DNA from 2 places in the Azorhizobium sp. AG788 genome. Region 2 is predicted to be linked to the other one. Evidence: predicted binding sites of a transcription regulator. Region 2 holds the regulator's gene; the other holds the start of a gene.
The links. The regulator LexA, encoded in region 2, represses DNA repair genes until DNA is damaged. The targets are predictions, from matches to a motif close to TGTTCNNNNTGTGTTCNG.

Region 1 (7,200 bases), on a different contig from region 2:
CCGCCGCCTCCGGTGGTGTACAGCGGTCCCGCCCGGTGCTGGTACTCGGCGCCCGGCGGCGGCTACTGGGGTCCCTGCTGAATGACGAAGGGCGGCTCTCGAGCCGCCCTTTCCTTTTGAGCCCGCAGCTTCGCCCTTATGGCACCACCATCTTCAGCGCGCTCAGCACCAGCGGCAGAGACGCCGCCGCGACGATGATCTGGAACGTCAGCATTTCCGCCAGCAGCGGCGCATCACCGCCCATCTGCCGCGCCAGCACATAGCCGTTCGGTGCGGACGGCACGGCGCAGACGATGGCCAGCACAGCCAGCTCCGTGCCGCTGAGGCCGACGGCCAGGCCGAGCAGGATGGCAATCGCGGGTTTGGCGAACAGCTTCAGCACCACTGCGAGAATCACCACCGGCTTCAGGCGATTGAGCCGGTCGAGTGCGAGGCCGCCGCCCACCACCAGCAGGCCGAGGGCCAGCGAGGCGCGGCCGAGAATGTCGCCGAACTCCACCACCACCTTGGGCACCGGCACCGCAAAGCCGTTCAGCAGCGCGCCGGCAAGGCACGACCAGATGAAGGGGTTGCGCAGGAGCTGGCCGAGGATGAAGCGCGGCGTCGGCGCATGGGCCCCCACGTAGCGGGCCAGCACGATGACGCAGATGACGTTCACGGCGGGAATCATCGCCACCAGCGCCACCGCCGCCACCGTCACGCCCGCCGCACCGTAGAGCCCGCCGCAGACCGCGAGGGCCACATAGGTGTTCCAGCGGGTGACGCCCTGGAACAGCGAGGTGAAGGCCGGGCCGTCGATGCCCGTAGCATCCACGACGGGCCGGCGCAGCACGAGCAGCACCGCCGACATGATGAGGATGGCGCCGAACATGGCCCCCACCACGGCGAGCACGCTCACGCCGGAGAGGTCCGCCTTCACGGCCGAGACGATCAGCAGCGCCGGGAAGAGGACGAAATAGGTGAGCTGTTCCAGCGCCACCCAGTGATCGGGCTTTTTGAGCAGAACACGCCGCAGGACGACGCCGAGCACGATGACGAGGAAGGTCGGGATAAGGGCGGAGATGATGCTGAGCATGAGGACGTCCGGGAGGGACCGCCTCCATAGCCCCCGCGACCGGAGGAGGCCAGCGCAAGTCTTGCTGCACCGCCGCACGCCCTGCGGCCAGCGCAGAGCTCGCTGGCGGATACGCGGCCGGCCGGCCCCGCCCGACCAGATGTCGAGGGCCTGAAACGCAACCGGCGCCCGCGGACGGACCGGGGCGCCGGTTGTTCAACAGGAGGCCGGAGCGCTTGTCCGGCCGAAGCGCGATCAGGCGCCGAGCGCGGTCTCGATGGCGGCGAGCGCGGCGTCGGCCTTGGCGCCGTCGGGGCCACCGCCCTGCGCCATGTCCGGACGGCCGCCGCCGCCCTTGCCGCCCAGCACCTCGACGCCGATGCGCACGAGCTTCTGCGCGTCGAACTTGCCCACGAGATCGGCGGTGACGCCGACGACCAGCGCGCCCTTGCCATCGGCAGCCGTGTTGGCCACAGCCACGACGCCGGAGCCGATCTTCGTCTTGCCCTCGTCCACGATGGCCTTGAGGTCCTTCGGATCGGCGCCCGAGATGGCGATGCGCAGATAGCGCGTGCCGTTCACCTCGACGACCGCCGGACCCGATTCGCCGCCGCCGCCCATGGCGAGCTTCTTGCGCGCCTCCGCGAGATCGCGCTCCAGCTTGCGGCGCTCTTCCACCAGCGCGGCAACGCGGGCTTCCACCTCGGCGGTGGAGACCTTGAGCGTGCCCGCCGTAGTCTGGAGGGCCGCGCTCGCGGCATTGAGGTGGCGCCGGGCCGCGGTGGCGGTGAGCGCCTCGAGGCGGCGCACGCCCGCGGCGACGCCGCTGTCGGCCAGAACGGTGACGATGCCGATGTCACCCGTGCGCTTCACATGGGTGCCGCCGCACAGCTCCACCGAGAAGGGAGCGCCGTTGCCGGAATCGGTGCCCATGGACACCACGCGCACCTCATCGCCATACTTCTCGCCGAACAGCGCGCGGGCGCCCGAGGCCACGGCATCGTCCACCGCCATCAGGCGGGTTTCGACCGGCTCGTTGCGCAGCACATAGGTGTTGGCGATGTCCTCCACCTGCGCCAGTTCGTCGGCCGTGAGGGGCTTCGGGTGGCTGAAGTCGAAGCGCAGCCGGTCCGGGGCCACCAGCGAGCCCTTCTGGGCCACGTGGTCGCCGAGCACGCGGCGCAGCGCCTCATGCAACAGATGGGTGGCGGAGTGGTTGGCGCGCACGGCCGAGCGGCGGGCGTGATCCACCTCAAGGGCGAGCGGCGTGCCGATCTTCAGCGTGCCCTCGGTGACCTCCACGTCATGCACAAAGACGTCGCCAAGCTTCTTCTGGGTGTTGAGGACGCGCGCCTTCACGCCTTCGCCGGAGACGAGGCCGCTGTCGCCCACCTGGCCGCCGGATTCGCCATAGAAGGGGGTCTGGTTCAGCACCACGAAGCCGCGGGCGCCGGCGGGCAGCTCGGAGACTTCCTTGCCCTCCTGCACCAGCGCACGCACGGCGCCTTCGGCGGTCTCGGTGTCATAGCCGAGGAATTCGGTGGCGCCCTCGCGCTCGCGCACGCCGAACCACACGGTGTCGGTCGCCGCCTCGCCCGAGCCCGACCAGTTGGCGCGGGCCTCGGCCTTCTGGCGTTCCATGGCGGCGTCGAAGGCCTCGCGCTCCACCTCGATGCCGCGGCCGCGCAGCGCGTCCTCGGTCAGATCGAGCGGGAAGCCGTAGGTGTCATAGAGCTTGAAGGCGACCTCGCCGGGGAAGCGGGCACCGGAGACAAGGCCCGCGCTCTCCTCCTCCAGCAGCGAGAGGCCGCGCTCCAGCGTGCGGCGGAAGCGGGTTTCCTCAAGCAGCAGCGTCTCGGTGGCCAGCGCCTCGGCGCGGACGATCTCCGGGTAGGCGCGGCCCATCTCGCGCACCAGAACGGGCACGAGGCGGTGCATCAGCGGCTCGCGCGCGCCGAGGAGCTGCGCATGGCGCATGGCGCGGCGCATGATGCGGCGCAGGACGTAGCCGCGACCCTCATTGGAGGGCAGCACGCCGTCGGCGACGAGGAAGACGGACGAACGCAGATGATCGGCGATGACCCTGTGGCTCGCCTTCTGCGGGCCGTTGGACGGCACGTTGGTGAGTTCCTGGACCTCGGCGATGATCGCCCGCATGAGGTCGGTCTCGTAATTGTCGTGCGTGCCCTGGAGGAGCGCGGAGATGCGCTCGAGGCCCATGCCGGTGTCGATGGACGGCCGGGGCAGGTTGAGCCGCTCGCCGGGGAGCTGCTCATACTGCATGAACACGAGATTCCAGATCTCGATGAAGCGGTCACCGTCCTCGTCCGGCGAGCCGGGGGGGCCGCCGGGAATGTGGTCGCCATGGTCGAAGAAGATTTCCGAGCACGGGCCGCACGGGCCGGTGTCGCCCATGGCCCAGAAATTGTCCGAGGTGGGGATGCGGATGATGCGGCTGTCCGGCAGGCCGGCGACCTTCTTCCACAGGTCGTAGGCGACGTCGTCGTCATAATAGACGGTGGCGAGCAGCCGGTCCTTGGGAAGATCCCACTCCTTGGTGATCAGGTTCCAGGCAAGCTCGATGGCCCGGTCCTTGAAATAGTCGCCGAAGGAGAAATTCCCGAGCATCTCGAAGAAGGTATGATGCCGGGCGGTGTAGCCGACATTGTCGAGATCGTTGTGCTTGCCGCCGGCGCGCACGCACTTCTGCGCGGTCACGGCGCGGGAATAGGGCCGCTTCTCGACGCCGGTGAAGACGTTCTTGAACTGCACCATGCCGGCATTGGTGAACATCAAGGTCGGGTCGTTGCGCGGCACCAGCGGGGAGGATGCGACCGCTTCGTGGCCGTTCTTGACGAAGTAGTCGATGAAGCTCGACCGGATCTCGTTCACGCCGCTCATGTACCGGCACCACACCCTGAAAATCTTGGAACCACGCGGCCTGCGCGGAGCGCACCCGCCCTCCCCCGCCTTATGGCGGGACGCCGGTGCCGAGGGCCGAAGACCCAAGGCGCACAGCGCCCAGAAAGGGACATGATCGTTTAACGACGCCCCCCGCGCTTGTCCAGCAAGCGCCCGGCCGGGCCGCACCGGCGGCTCCCCAGGGCCGCCAAAGAAAAGGGCGGCCGCAGCCGCCCCGAACATCGTCCGATGGAAAGACGGGATCAGGCCTCGGCGGCCGCATCCCCATCTCCATCCTCGTCTTCCGGCGAGCCGGTGAGGATCTGGTCGGCAATCAGGCCGGCATTCTGGCGGATGGTCGCTTCGATGCGGCCGGCCACCTCGGGGTTCTGGCGCAGGAAGGTCTTGGCATTCTCGCGGCCCTGGCCGAGGCGCTGGCTGTCGTAGGAGAACCAGGCGCCAGACTTCTCGACCACGCCGGCGCGCACGCCGAGATCGAGCAGTTCGCCCATCTTGGAGACGCCCTCGCCATACATGATGTCGAACTCGACCTGCTTGAAGGGCGGGGCCAGCTTGTTCTTGACCACCTTCACGCGGGTCTGGTTGCCCACCACCTCGTCGCGCTCCTTGATCATGCCGATGCGGCGGATGTCGAGGCGCACGGAGGCGTAGAACTTCAGCGCATTGCCGCCCGTGGTCGTCTCGGGCGAGCCGTACATCACGCCGATCTTCATGCGGATCTGGTTGATGAAGATCACCATGGTGTTCGACTTGGAGATCGAAGCGGTGAGCTTGCGCAGTGCCTGGCTCATGAGGCGGGCCTGCATGCCGGGCTGGTTGTCGCCCATCTCGCCGTCGAGTTCGGCACGCGGCGTGAGGGCGGCCACCGAATCGACCACCAGTACGTCGATGGCGCCTGAACGCACCAGCGTGTCGGCGATCTCCAGCGCCTGCTCACCGGCGTCGGGCTGAGAGATCAGCAGGTCGTCGAGATTGACGCCCAGCTTGCGGGCATAGATCGGATCGAGCGCATGCTCGGCGTCGATGAAGGCGCAGGTGCCGCCCTTCTTCTGCGCCTCGGCGATGGTGTGCAGCGCCAGCGTGGTCTTGCCCGAGGATTCGGGGCCGTAAATCTCGACGATGCGGCCCCTGGGCAGACCGCCGATGCCGAGCGCGATATCGAGGCCGAGCGAGCCCGAGGAGATGCTTTCGACCTCCATCACCTTGCCGCTCTTGCCGAGCCGCATGATCGAGCCTTTGCCGAAATGCCGCTCGATCTGCGAGAGCGCGGCGTCCAGCGCCTTGGTCTTATCCATGGAGGACCCTTCGACGAGTCTGAGAGTGGACTGAGTCATCGCCGCGCTCCGTGCCTGGCGCAAGAGGAATGGCCGTGGGAATTTTGTACCTCATTTGTTCTCTGTTCGCAATATGTTCTTTTTGATTTCCCTGCCTTCAGATGGGGTTCGAGCACAGCGGGAGGCGACCGCAGGTCGCCACCAAGCCCTCTCGCGCGGTCACGAAGCCGTCTTGTCCCCACAAATCGCCCCTTGCTCCCGCCGCGCGGAGGACGCTGCGGAAGCGCCCGGCGGGCTCAGATGCCGATTCGCCGGTTCGGCGGACCGCTCGACCGGCGGGGGATGAGCGTGGGCGCCGCGACGCGGACGCGCTCGCCCTTCGTGTCCGGCCACTGGGTCATGAGGTCGAGGGCGGAGGTGGCGATCTGGTCGAACGGCACCCGCACGGAGGTCAGCGGGATGGGCAGCCGGCTCACGATGGGAATGTCGTTATAGCCGACGAGGGACACGTCCCCCGGCACCGAGACGCCGAGCCGCGCCAGCGCGGAGAGCGCGCCGATGGCGGTGTTGTCGTTCACGGCGAAGATGGCGGTGGGCGGATCGGGCAGGCGCATCAGATGCTCCGCCGCCTCCGCACCGGAATCGATGCCGAAGGTCGACTCCACCAGCAGGGCCGGATCATGGGGCACGCCCTGCTCTTCCAGGGCCTGGAGATAGCCGGCGAGCCGCCCGCGGCTGCTGGATGCGTAGCTCGGCCCGGCAATGATGCCGATGCGGCGGTGGCCGAGATCGATGAGATGGCGGGTGGCGAGATAGCCGCCCAGCCGGTCGTCGCCCACGGAGGCAAGGCTGCGGCCATCGCTGCGCAGGGCAAGGACATAAGGTACGCCGCGGTCCGCCAGCTCCTGCGCGAAATCGTCCCCCTCGCGGGCGGTGGAGAGCACGAGCCCATCCACGCCGCGCTGGAGCAGGCTCTTCGCGGCTGCCCGGTCGGCGCGGGGCTCGTCATCGGTGGTCGCCACGATGGCGAAGCGGCCGGAGCGCGCGCAGGCCCGGGCCAGCGCCTCGTACAGCATGGCCATGACCGTATCGGTCAGGCGCGGCACGATCACGCCGATGGTGTTGGTCTGGCCCCGCCGGAGGCTGGCGGCGGAGACGTCGCGCACATAGCCGAGCCGGGCCGCCACCTCCCGCACGCGGCGCGCGGTCTCGCTCTCCGAGCGCGGCAGGCGCTCGTCCAGGATGCGGGAGACCGTGGATTTGGAGACACCCGCCGCAGCGGCCACGTCAAGGATCGTGATCCGCCCCGGCCGCTCCTGGGTTTCCTCCTCCTGAAACACGTCCCGTCCCTCACGCCGCAACACCGTGCCCTCAGTTAACGATTGACAAGGCGAATGCACAAGTCTGATTATGGGAACGTTCCCGCTAACGATCCTAAAAATGGGGGAGCGGAGGCGGGACCCGTATTTCGGTCTGACACTCCTAGGGAAGGAACGAGACGATGGCGATCGACTGGAAGGGCCTCAACCCGGCCCCCGTGACCCTATTCAAGGACAATGGCGACGTCGATTTCGACGGCAACGCGCGCCTCGCCAAATGGCTGGCGGCTATCCCCGGCGTGAAGAGCCTGGTGATCCTCGGCCATGCGGGCGAAGGCACCTTCCTCACCCATGACGAGCAGCTCGAGCTGATCCGCGTCTACAAGGACGCGACCCCTCTGCCCGTGGTGGCCGGCATCACCGGCGAGGGCACCAAGGTGGCCGAGATCGAGGCCAGGCAGAAGATCGACGCCGGCGCCAGCGCCGCGCTCGTCTATCCCAACCACGGCTGGCTGCGCTTCGGCTATCAGAAGGGCGCCCCGCAGGACCGCTACAAGGCCATCGCCCAGTCCGGCCTCGAGTGCATCCTGTTCCAGTATCCGGCGGTGACGAAGGCCAATTACGACCTTCA
Region 2 (7,200 bases):
GTACGCGATCAACTGCGCCAGCGGCTGCCGGAGATCGTCTCCAAGATCGCGGAGGCCTACGGCGCCCGTGCGGAGCTGCGCTGGATCGACGGCTATCCGCCGACCGTCAACCATCCCGGGCAGGCCGATTTCGCCGCGCGGGTGGCCCGCGACGTAGCCGGGACGGACAAGGTGGATGCGGACACGACGCCCATCATGGCGGCCGAGGACTTCTCCTTCATGCTGGAGGCCCGGCCGGGGGCGTTCATCTTCGTGGGCAACGGCGACAGCGCGGGGCTTCACAACCCGCGCTATGATTTCGATGACGCCGCCATTCCCTACGGCACGTCCTTCTGGGTGCGCCTCGTGGAGAGCGCCCTGCCGCTGTAAGCGGGCGCTTCAGGCGCCCGTCTTACGGGCCGGTCTTGGGCGCAGAAGTCTTGGGCGCGCAGGTCTTGCGCAGGCGGAAGGTGATGACGCCGTCCGTCACTTCGCGTCCCTCGAAGACATTGCCCGTCTCCGCCGCCAGATGCGGAATGTCGATGACCGACATGGGATCGGTGCAGGAGACCACAAGCCTCGTGCCGCAGGCGGCTTCCGCCAGCGCCTTGCGCGTGCGCAGGGCAGGCATGGGGCACTTCAGGCCCTTGAGATCGAGATAGAGCTCGCCGGTCACCGGATCGGCGGCCGGGGTGCGCCGGCCGAAACCGGGCGCGCGATCCTTGCTCGGGCTGTCCACCATGCGAAGCGCGCTCCTCATGCGGTCTGGTCCTTGAGACGCGCGAGGCTTTCCTCGCGGCCGAGAACGGCGAAGACGTCGAAGACGGGCGGAGAGGTGGTGCGGCCGGTGAGGGCGGCGCGCAGCGGCTGCGCCACGGCACCGAGCTTCACGCCTGCCTGCTCCGCATAGGCCCGCACCACTGTCTCGGTGCCGGCGGCGGACCAGTCGGCCGCCTCAAGTTGCGGGATCATGGCGGCGATATGGGCGCGCGCCTCCGCCGTGAGCACGGCTTGCGCCTTCTCCTCCAGCGGCAGCGGCCGGGTGGCGAAGATGAACTCAGCACCGTCCAGCAGTTCGGTCAGCGTCTTGGCGCGCTCCTTGAGCCCCGGAAGGGCCGCGCGCAGCTGCTCCATGCGCGCGTCCGTCAGTCGGGCGAGGCGGTGCTCGGCGTCAGGCAGGTGCGGGATCAGGCCCATCACCGCGTCGAACAGCTCCGCGTCGGAGCTGGCGCGCATGTAATGGCCGTTGATATTCTCAAGCTTCTGGAAGTCGAAGCGGGCGGCGGAGCGGCCGACGCGATCCAGATCGAAATGCTCGACCATCTCCTGCGTGGAGAAGATTTCCTGATCGCCATGGCTCCAGCCGAGGCGGACCAGATAGTTGCGCAAAGCGGCGGGCAGATAGCCCATGTCGCGATAGGCATCGACGCCCAGCGCGCCGTGGCGCTTGGAGAGCTTGGCGCCGTCCGGACCATGGATCAGCGGAATGTGCGCCATGCGCGGCACGTCCCAGCCGAGCGCATTGTAGATCTGCGTCTGGCGGGCGGCGTTGGTGAGATGGTCGTCGCCACGGATGATGTTGGTGACGCCCATGTCATGGTCGTCCACCACCACTGCCAGCATGTAGGTGGGCGTGCCGTCCGACCGCAGCAGGACGAGATCGTCCAGGTCCTTGTTCGGGAAGGTGACGGTGCCCTGCACCTGATCCTCGATCACCGTGACGCCCTCCTGCGGGGCGCGCAGGCGGATGACCGGCTTGCGGTCGGTGGGGCGCTCCGAGGCCGGGCGGTCGCGCCAGCGGCCGTCATAGCGCGGCGGGCGGCCCTCCTTGCGGGCGAGCTCGCGCATCTCGTCGAGTTCCTCGGGCGTCGCATAGCAGGGGTAGGCATTGCCCCGCGACAGCATCTCCTCCACCGCCTGCCGGTGCCGCTCGGCACGGGCGAACTGGTAGATGACGTCCCCGTCCCAATCGATGCCGAGCCAGGTCAGGCCCTCCAGAATGGCGTCGATGGCCTCCTTGGTGGAGCGCTGGCGGTCGGTGTCCTCGATCCGCAGCAGCATCTTGCCGCCCTTGGCCTTGGCGTAGAGCCAGTTGAACAGCGCCGTGCGGGCGCCGCCAATATGCAGAAAGCCCGTGGGGGAGGGAGCAAAGCGGGTGACGATCTGCGACATCTCGTAAAGGCCGGACGTGGGAGGAAAGCGGGTGGGCGAGACGCCCCTGTGAGGCCTGCCAGCAGGCCGACGCGCACGAAGCCGTGGCGCATGCGAGGCGCCCGTGTAGCATAGGCGCGGGAGCGAAGGAACACGGCCGATGGGGGACGGTCGGGCAGGGGCGCGGGGCCGCCCCGCCGAAGCACGCGCGGGCGTGCTCGGCGGCGCTGTCGCGCGCCCGGTCTTCATCCCCGCCCCGGTGTGGCCCGGTGCCCTCCTCGGCCGCCTGCGCGACCGCCTGTTGGCCGACGTCCGTGCCGAGGCGGCTTCCGGCCGGCTGGTCCTCTGGCTGCCGGTTGGCTTCGGCTGCGGCATTCTTCTCTATTTCGGCGCGGCGCAGGAGCCGTCGCTGCCGGCTGTCCTCGGTCTTGCCGGCGCCCTCGCAGTCGCAAGCCTTTGTGCGCGGGCGCGGCCCGTGGCCTTCGCGCTGCTGCTGTGGCTGACCGCGGTCGGAGGCGGTTTCGCCCTCGCTACCGCACACACCGCATGGATCGCGCACCCGGTGCTCCTGCCGCCTCAGACACCGGTGCGCCTCTCCGGTTTCGTGGAGCAGGTGGAGCGGCGGGCGAAGGCGGATCGCATTCTGCTGCGGGTGACGACAGCCGAGGGCAAGGGGCTTGCGGTGAAGCCGCAGCTCGTGCGGCTCTCGGTGGCGCGGGGCAGCGCACCGGCGGCAGGCACGCCGGTCTCCGTTCTGGCCCGCCTGCTGCCGCCCATGGAGGCGGCGCTGCCGGGTGGATATGACTTCGGCCGCAATATCTGGTTCCGCGGCATTGATGCGGTGGGATTCGGGCTCGGTCGCCCGCGGATCATCGCGCTCGCCGAGCCGGCTCCCTTCAGCGTGCGCATGGGGCGCCTCGTGGACGAGGTGCGTCAGGCGGTCGGCGCGCGCATCCGCGCCGTGCTCAGCGGCACCGCCGCCGACATCGCCGTGGCGCTGGTCGTGGGTGACCGTGCTTCCATCTCTCCGCAGGTGGAAGAGAGCATGCGCGTCTCCGGCCTCACCCATGTGCTCTCCATCTCCGGCCTGCACATGGCCACGGTGGCGGGTACACTCTTCTTTCTCGTGCGCGGCGGCCTTGCGGCCTTCCCCCCGCTGGCGCTGGGGTTTCCCATCAAGTCTCTGGCGGCTGCGACGGCGCTCGCGGGAAGCGGCGTCTATCTCCTGCTCTCCGGGAATGACTGGCCGGCCCAGCGCTCCTTCTGGATGCTCGCCATCGTGCTGGTGGGCGTGATCGCGGGGCGAGCGGCGCTCACTCTGCGCACGGTCGCGGTAGCGGCGGTTCTGGTGCTGGCGTTCGGCCCCGAATCCTTGCTGGAGCCCGGCACGCAGATGTCCTTCGCCGCGACGCTGGCGCTGGTGGCGGCCTACGAGCAATGGACCGGGCTGCGCGGCCGGCTGGCGGCCGGCCCGCTCGTGCTGCGGGCGCTGGCGCGCATGGGCCTGTTCTTGGCCGCCCTCTCCATGACCTCCGTGGTCGCCGGGGCTGCGACGGCGCCCTATGCGGCGCTGCATTTCCAGCGCCTGGGCATCATGGGCCTCCTCTCCAACCTCGCGGCCATGCCGGCGGTGGAGTTCCTCGTCATGCCCTTCGGCCTGCTCGGGGTGCTTCTCCTGCCGTTCGGCTGGGATTTCATCGCCTGGCCGGTGATGGGCCTCGGCATCGACATCATGGTGAAGGTGTCGGACGTGGTTGCGGCCCTGCCCGGTGCCGACATGCGCACCGATTGGGTTGGGGCGGGCACTGCCGCCTTCGCGACACTCGCTTTGCTGGCGCTCTGCCTGCTGCGGGGGCTTCTGCGCCTTGCCGCCGTGCCCTGCGTCGTCGCGGCGCTCCTGCTCCTGGGCGCGCCACCCCGGCCGGACGTGCTGATTGCCGCCAACGGCCAGACCGTTGCCGTGCGCGGCGGCGATGGGCGCCTGAGCATCGCGGGCGCGCGCAGTTCGCGGCTGGTGGCGGAGCAGTGGCTCAGCAAGGAAGCCGATCCGCGCACGGCGGAGGCGCCCGATCTGGCGCAGGGCTTTGCCTGCGATGCCCGCCGCTGTATGGCGCCGCTCCCGGACGGCACGAAGATCGTATTGGTTCGCAAGGCCGAGGCTCTTCCGGCCGCGTGCGGGGAAGCGAGCCTCGTGGTGACGGCGGAGGTCCCTTCGACCGAGAACATTTCGGCCTGCGCCGCCCGCCTGTTCACGCCGCAGGACATGAGCCGCACGGGGACGCTGGCGCTCTTTCATCGACCGGGGCAGGCGGCAGGGGAGATAGCCACCCCGCATCGGGTCGCGGGTGAACCTCCGCCGGCGATGGGAGAGGCCGCACCAGCGGCCGTGGAGCTGCCACAGGCTGCATCCGGCAACAGCGTGCAGGCTAAAGCCGCGCCCGAGCTCCGTCCTGAAACGCCGTCCGAAACAGACGCTTCGTCTTCCGAGGTGAGACCCGCATCGGCGCAAGCCGAACCGGATGGTCCGCCGCCGGCCCCGCCGGCCACGCGTCCGCGCCGCATGGCGGCCGATCACCGGGCCTCGCTCTGGCGCGATCAGCAGGCCCGCTGGGCCAAGGCGCGAGAGATAAGGGCGGCAAGGAACGGAGGCACCCAATCCGGGATACGCCCGATGTCCTCAGCGCCGCCGATGCCGCCAACGGCAGATGCCGGGGCAATCAGGCGCGCACATGTGGAGGAGGAGCCAACCGTGGGTAGGCAGAAGTCCATCGCTCCGTCAGCTCAGCCGCACACGCCCACGGAGAGGGCCCCTCGACAATCGGCGCGGAGCGCCATGACCCAAGCGCCTTCTCAGGCGCAAATCCGCCAGTCCTTCGCTGTGCACTGGCGAACTGTTCCGACGCGCCCTGTCGGCGTTCAGCGGCCCTGGATGCCAGTGCTCCCGGATCTGCCGATGCCCGTCGTCGATACGGAGACAGCCGGCCGCCGAAGCGCGGACGATGCGCAGGAGGAACCCTGATGGTCCCGCTGCATCTCACTGTCCCAAAACAATCCGTCTCTCGGAAACCGCGCTTCCGAACGCGCCCTCAGTACCGGCGGATGAGCCCCACGAGCCGCCCCTGGATGCGCACGCGGTCGGGGCCGAAGATGCGCGTTTCATAGGCGGGATTGGCGGCCTCAAGGGCGATGGAGGCGCCCTTGCGGCGCAGGCGCTTGAGGGTGGCTTCCTCGTCATCCACCAGCGCCACGATGATGTCGCCGGTGTCGGCCGTGTCGCACTTGCGGATGAGCACCGTGTCGCCGTCGAGAATGCCGGCCTCGATCATGCTGTCGCCGCGCACCTCAAGGGCGAAATGCTCCCCCGTGCCGAGCATTTCGGGGGGCAGGTTCAGCGTGTTGCTGCGGGTCTGGATGGCCGAGATGGGCGAGCCGGCCGCAATGCGGCCCATGACGGGCACGGCCACCACGGCGGCTGGTTCCTCGTCATCCACCACCGGGCGCACGCGCCCGAGGCTGCCCTCGATCACGCTGGGTGAGAAGCCGCGCCCGCCGCTGCGGGCGGCCGCGAGACCCGGCGCCGCGCTATCCGGCAGGCGCACCACCTCCAGCGCCCGCGCGCGGTTCGGCAGGCGGCGAATGAAGCCGCGTTCTTCAAGGGCCGTGATGAGGCGATGGATGCCGGACTTGGAGCGCAGATCCAATGCTTCCTTCATCTCGTCGAAGGAGGGAGGCACGCCCGTTTCCTTCAGGCGCTCATGGATGAAGCGCAGAAGATCATACTGCTTGCGGGTGAGCATCGTGTGGTTCCGCCCCTTGCGACCAGGCCCATCGGACCGGGAGACGATCCGCTCCGCGCCCTGCGAAACAAATCAGGAACATTATGTACCTGTTTCTTGTTTGTTCCACAAGCCTCAACATCGGGTAAACGCCGGTCTCAGGCGTTGAGCGGAATGATTTCGCACGGGTCGCCCACCTTTGCCTCGGGCGCATGAGCGGGGCGAATCAGCAGGCAGTCGGCGCTCGCGAGAGCCGAGAGCATGCTGCTGTCCTGATTGGTCAGAGGATGGGCAATGGCTTGCCCGTCCTCGAAACGCAGCCGCGCCCGCACGAAATCCATGCGCGTGTCATTGGCCGGCATGGCGGTGCCGAGCCGCGCCGGGCGCGTCGCCATCAGCGGGGCATCCTCGCCCTGCATCCGGCGCAGGATGGGCAGCAGGAAGAGCACGGCGCAGACATAGGCCGAGACCGGATTGCCCGGCAGGCCGAGGGCCCGCATGTTGCCGCCGGCGCCGAACATCAGCGGCTTGCCGGGGCGCAAGGCGATCTTGTGCACGGCGAGCGCGATGCCCTCGGCCTTCAGTGCCGGGGCCATCAGATCATGCTCGCCCACGGAGGCGCCGCCAGAGGAAACGAGCACATCGATGCCGAGGTCACGGGCGCGGCTTATGGCGGCGCGGGTCTCGTCCATGCCGTCGCGCACGAGGCCGAGGTCGATCACCTCCGCGCCCGCTTCGCGCGCGAGCGCCGCAAGACCATAGACGTTGGACACCACCACCTCCGAAAGGAGGCCGGTGGCCTGTCCGGGATAGACCAGCTCGTCTCCCGTCTGGATGATTCCCACCCGCGGGCGGCGGGCCAGCGGCAGGATGGCGTGATCGGCGGCTGCAGCGAGCATCACGTCGCGAGCATTCAGCCGCCGGCCGGCCGGCAAGAGGGCGGTGCCGGCGGCGAAATCAAAGCCCGCCTTGCGCACATTGCGGCCCTTGGCGAGCGGCACGGTGATGGTGACGCTGTCGCCGTCCCGCGTGGTGTTCTCCTGGATGACCACGGTGTCCGCGCCGGGCGGCACGACGCCGCCGGTGAAGATACGCGTGGCTTCTCCCGGCCCCACGGCGCCGTCGAAGGCGCGGCCAGCGGCCGATTCGCCCACCACCTTCAGGGTCAGCGGGATGTCCAGCGTCTCGGGATAGGCGAAGGCATAGCCGTCCATGGCCGACATGTCGGCACCCGGCTGGCTGCGGCGGGCGGCGAGCGGGGCCGCGAGCACGCGGCCCACGGCTTCGTCCACTG

Region 1: a site for LexA is predicted at 5,374-5,391, ahead of recA (recombinase RecA). Genes of this name have one in related genera too.

What each region holds. Positions count from the first base shown of each region.
Region 1 covers NZ_SOBM01000008.1:185,281-192,480, forward strand. The annotation lists gene DFO45_RS20900 (hypothetical protein) at 1-81, shown strand, start outside; gene DFO45_RS20905 (AEC family transporter) at 137-1,075, opposite strand; gene alaS (alanine--tRNA ligase) at 1,310-3,955, opposite strand; gene recA (recombinase RecA) at 4,219-5,310, opposite strand; gene DFO45_RS20920 (LacI family DNA-binding transcriptional regulator) at 5,547-6,590, opposite strand; gene DFO45_RS20925 (dihydrodipicolinate synthase family protein) at 6,752-7,200, shown strand, end outside.
Region 2 covers NZ_SOBM01000002.1:264,349-271,548, forward strand. The annotation lists gene DFO45_RS05250 (M20 aminoacylase family protein) at 1-369, shown strand, start outside; gene DFO45_RS05255 (sulfurtransferase TusA family protein) at 392-739, opposite strand; gene gltX (glutamate--tRNA ligase) at 736-2,151, opposite strand; gene DFO45_RS05265 (ComEC/Rec2 family competence protein) at 2,291-5,149, shown strand; gene lexA (transcriptional repressor LexA) at 5,217-5,927, opposite strand; gene glp (gephyrin-like molybdotransferase Glp) at 6,065-7,200, opposite strand, start outside.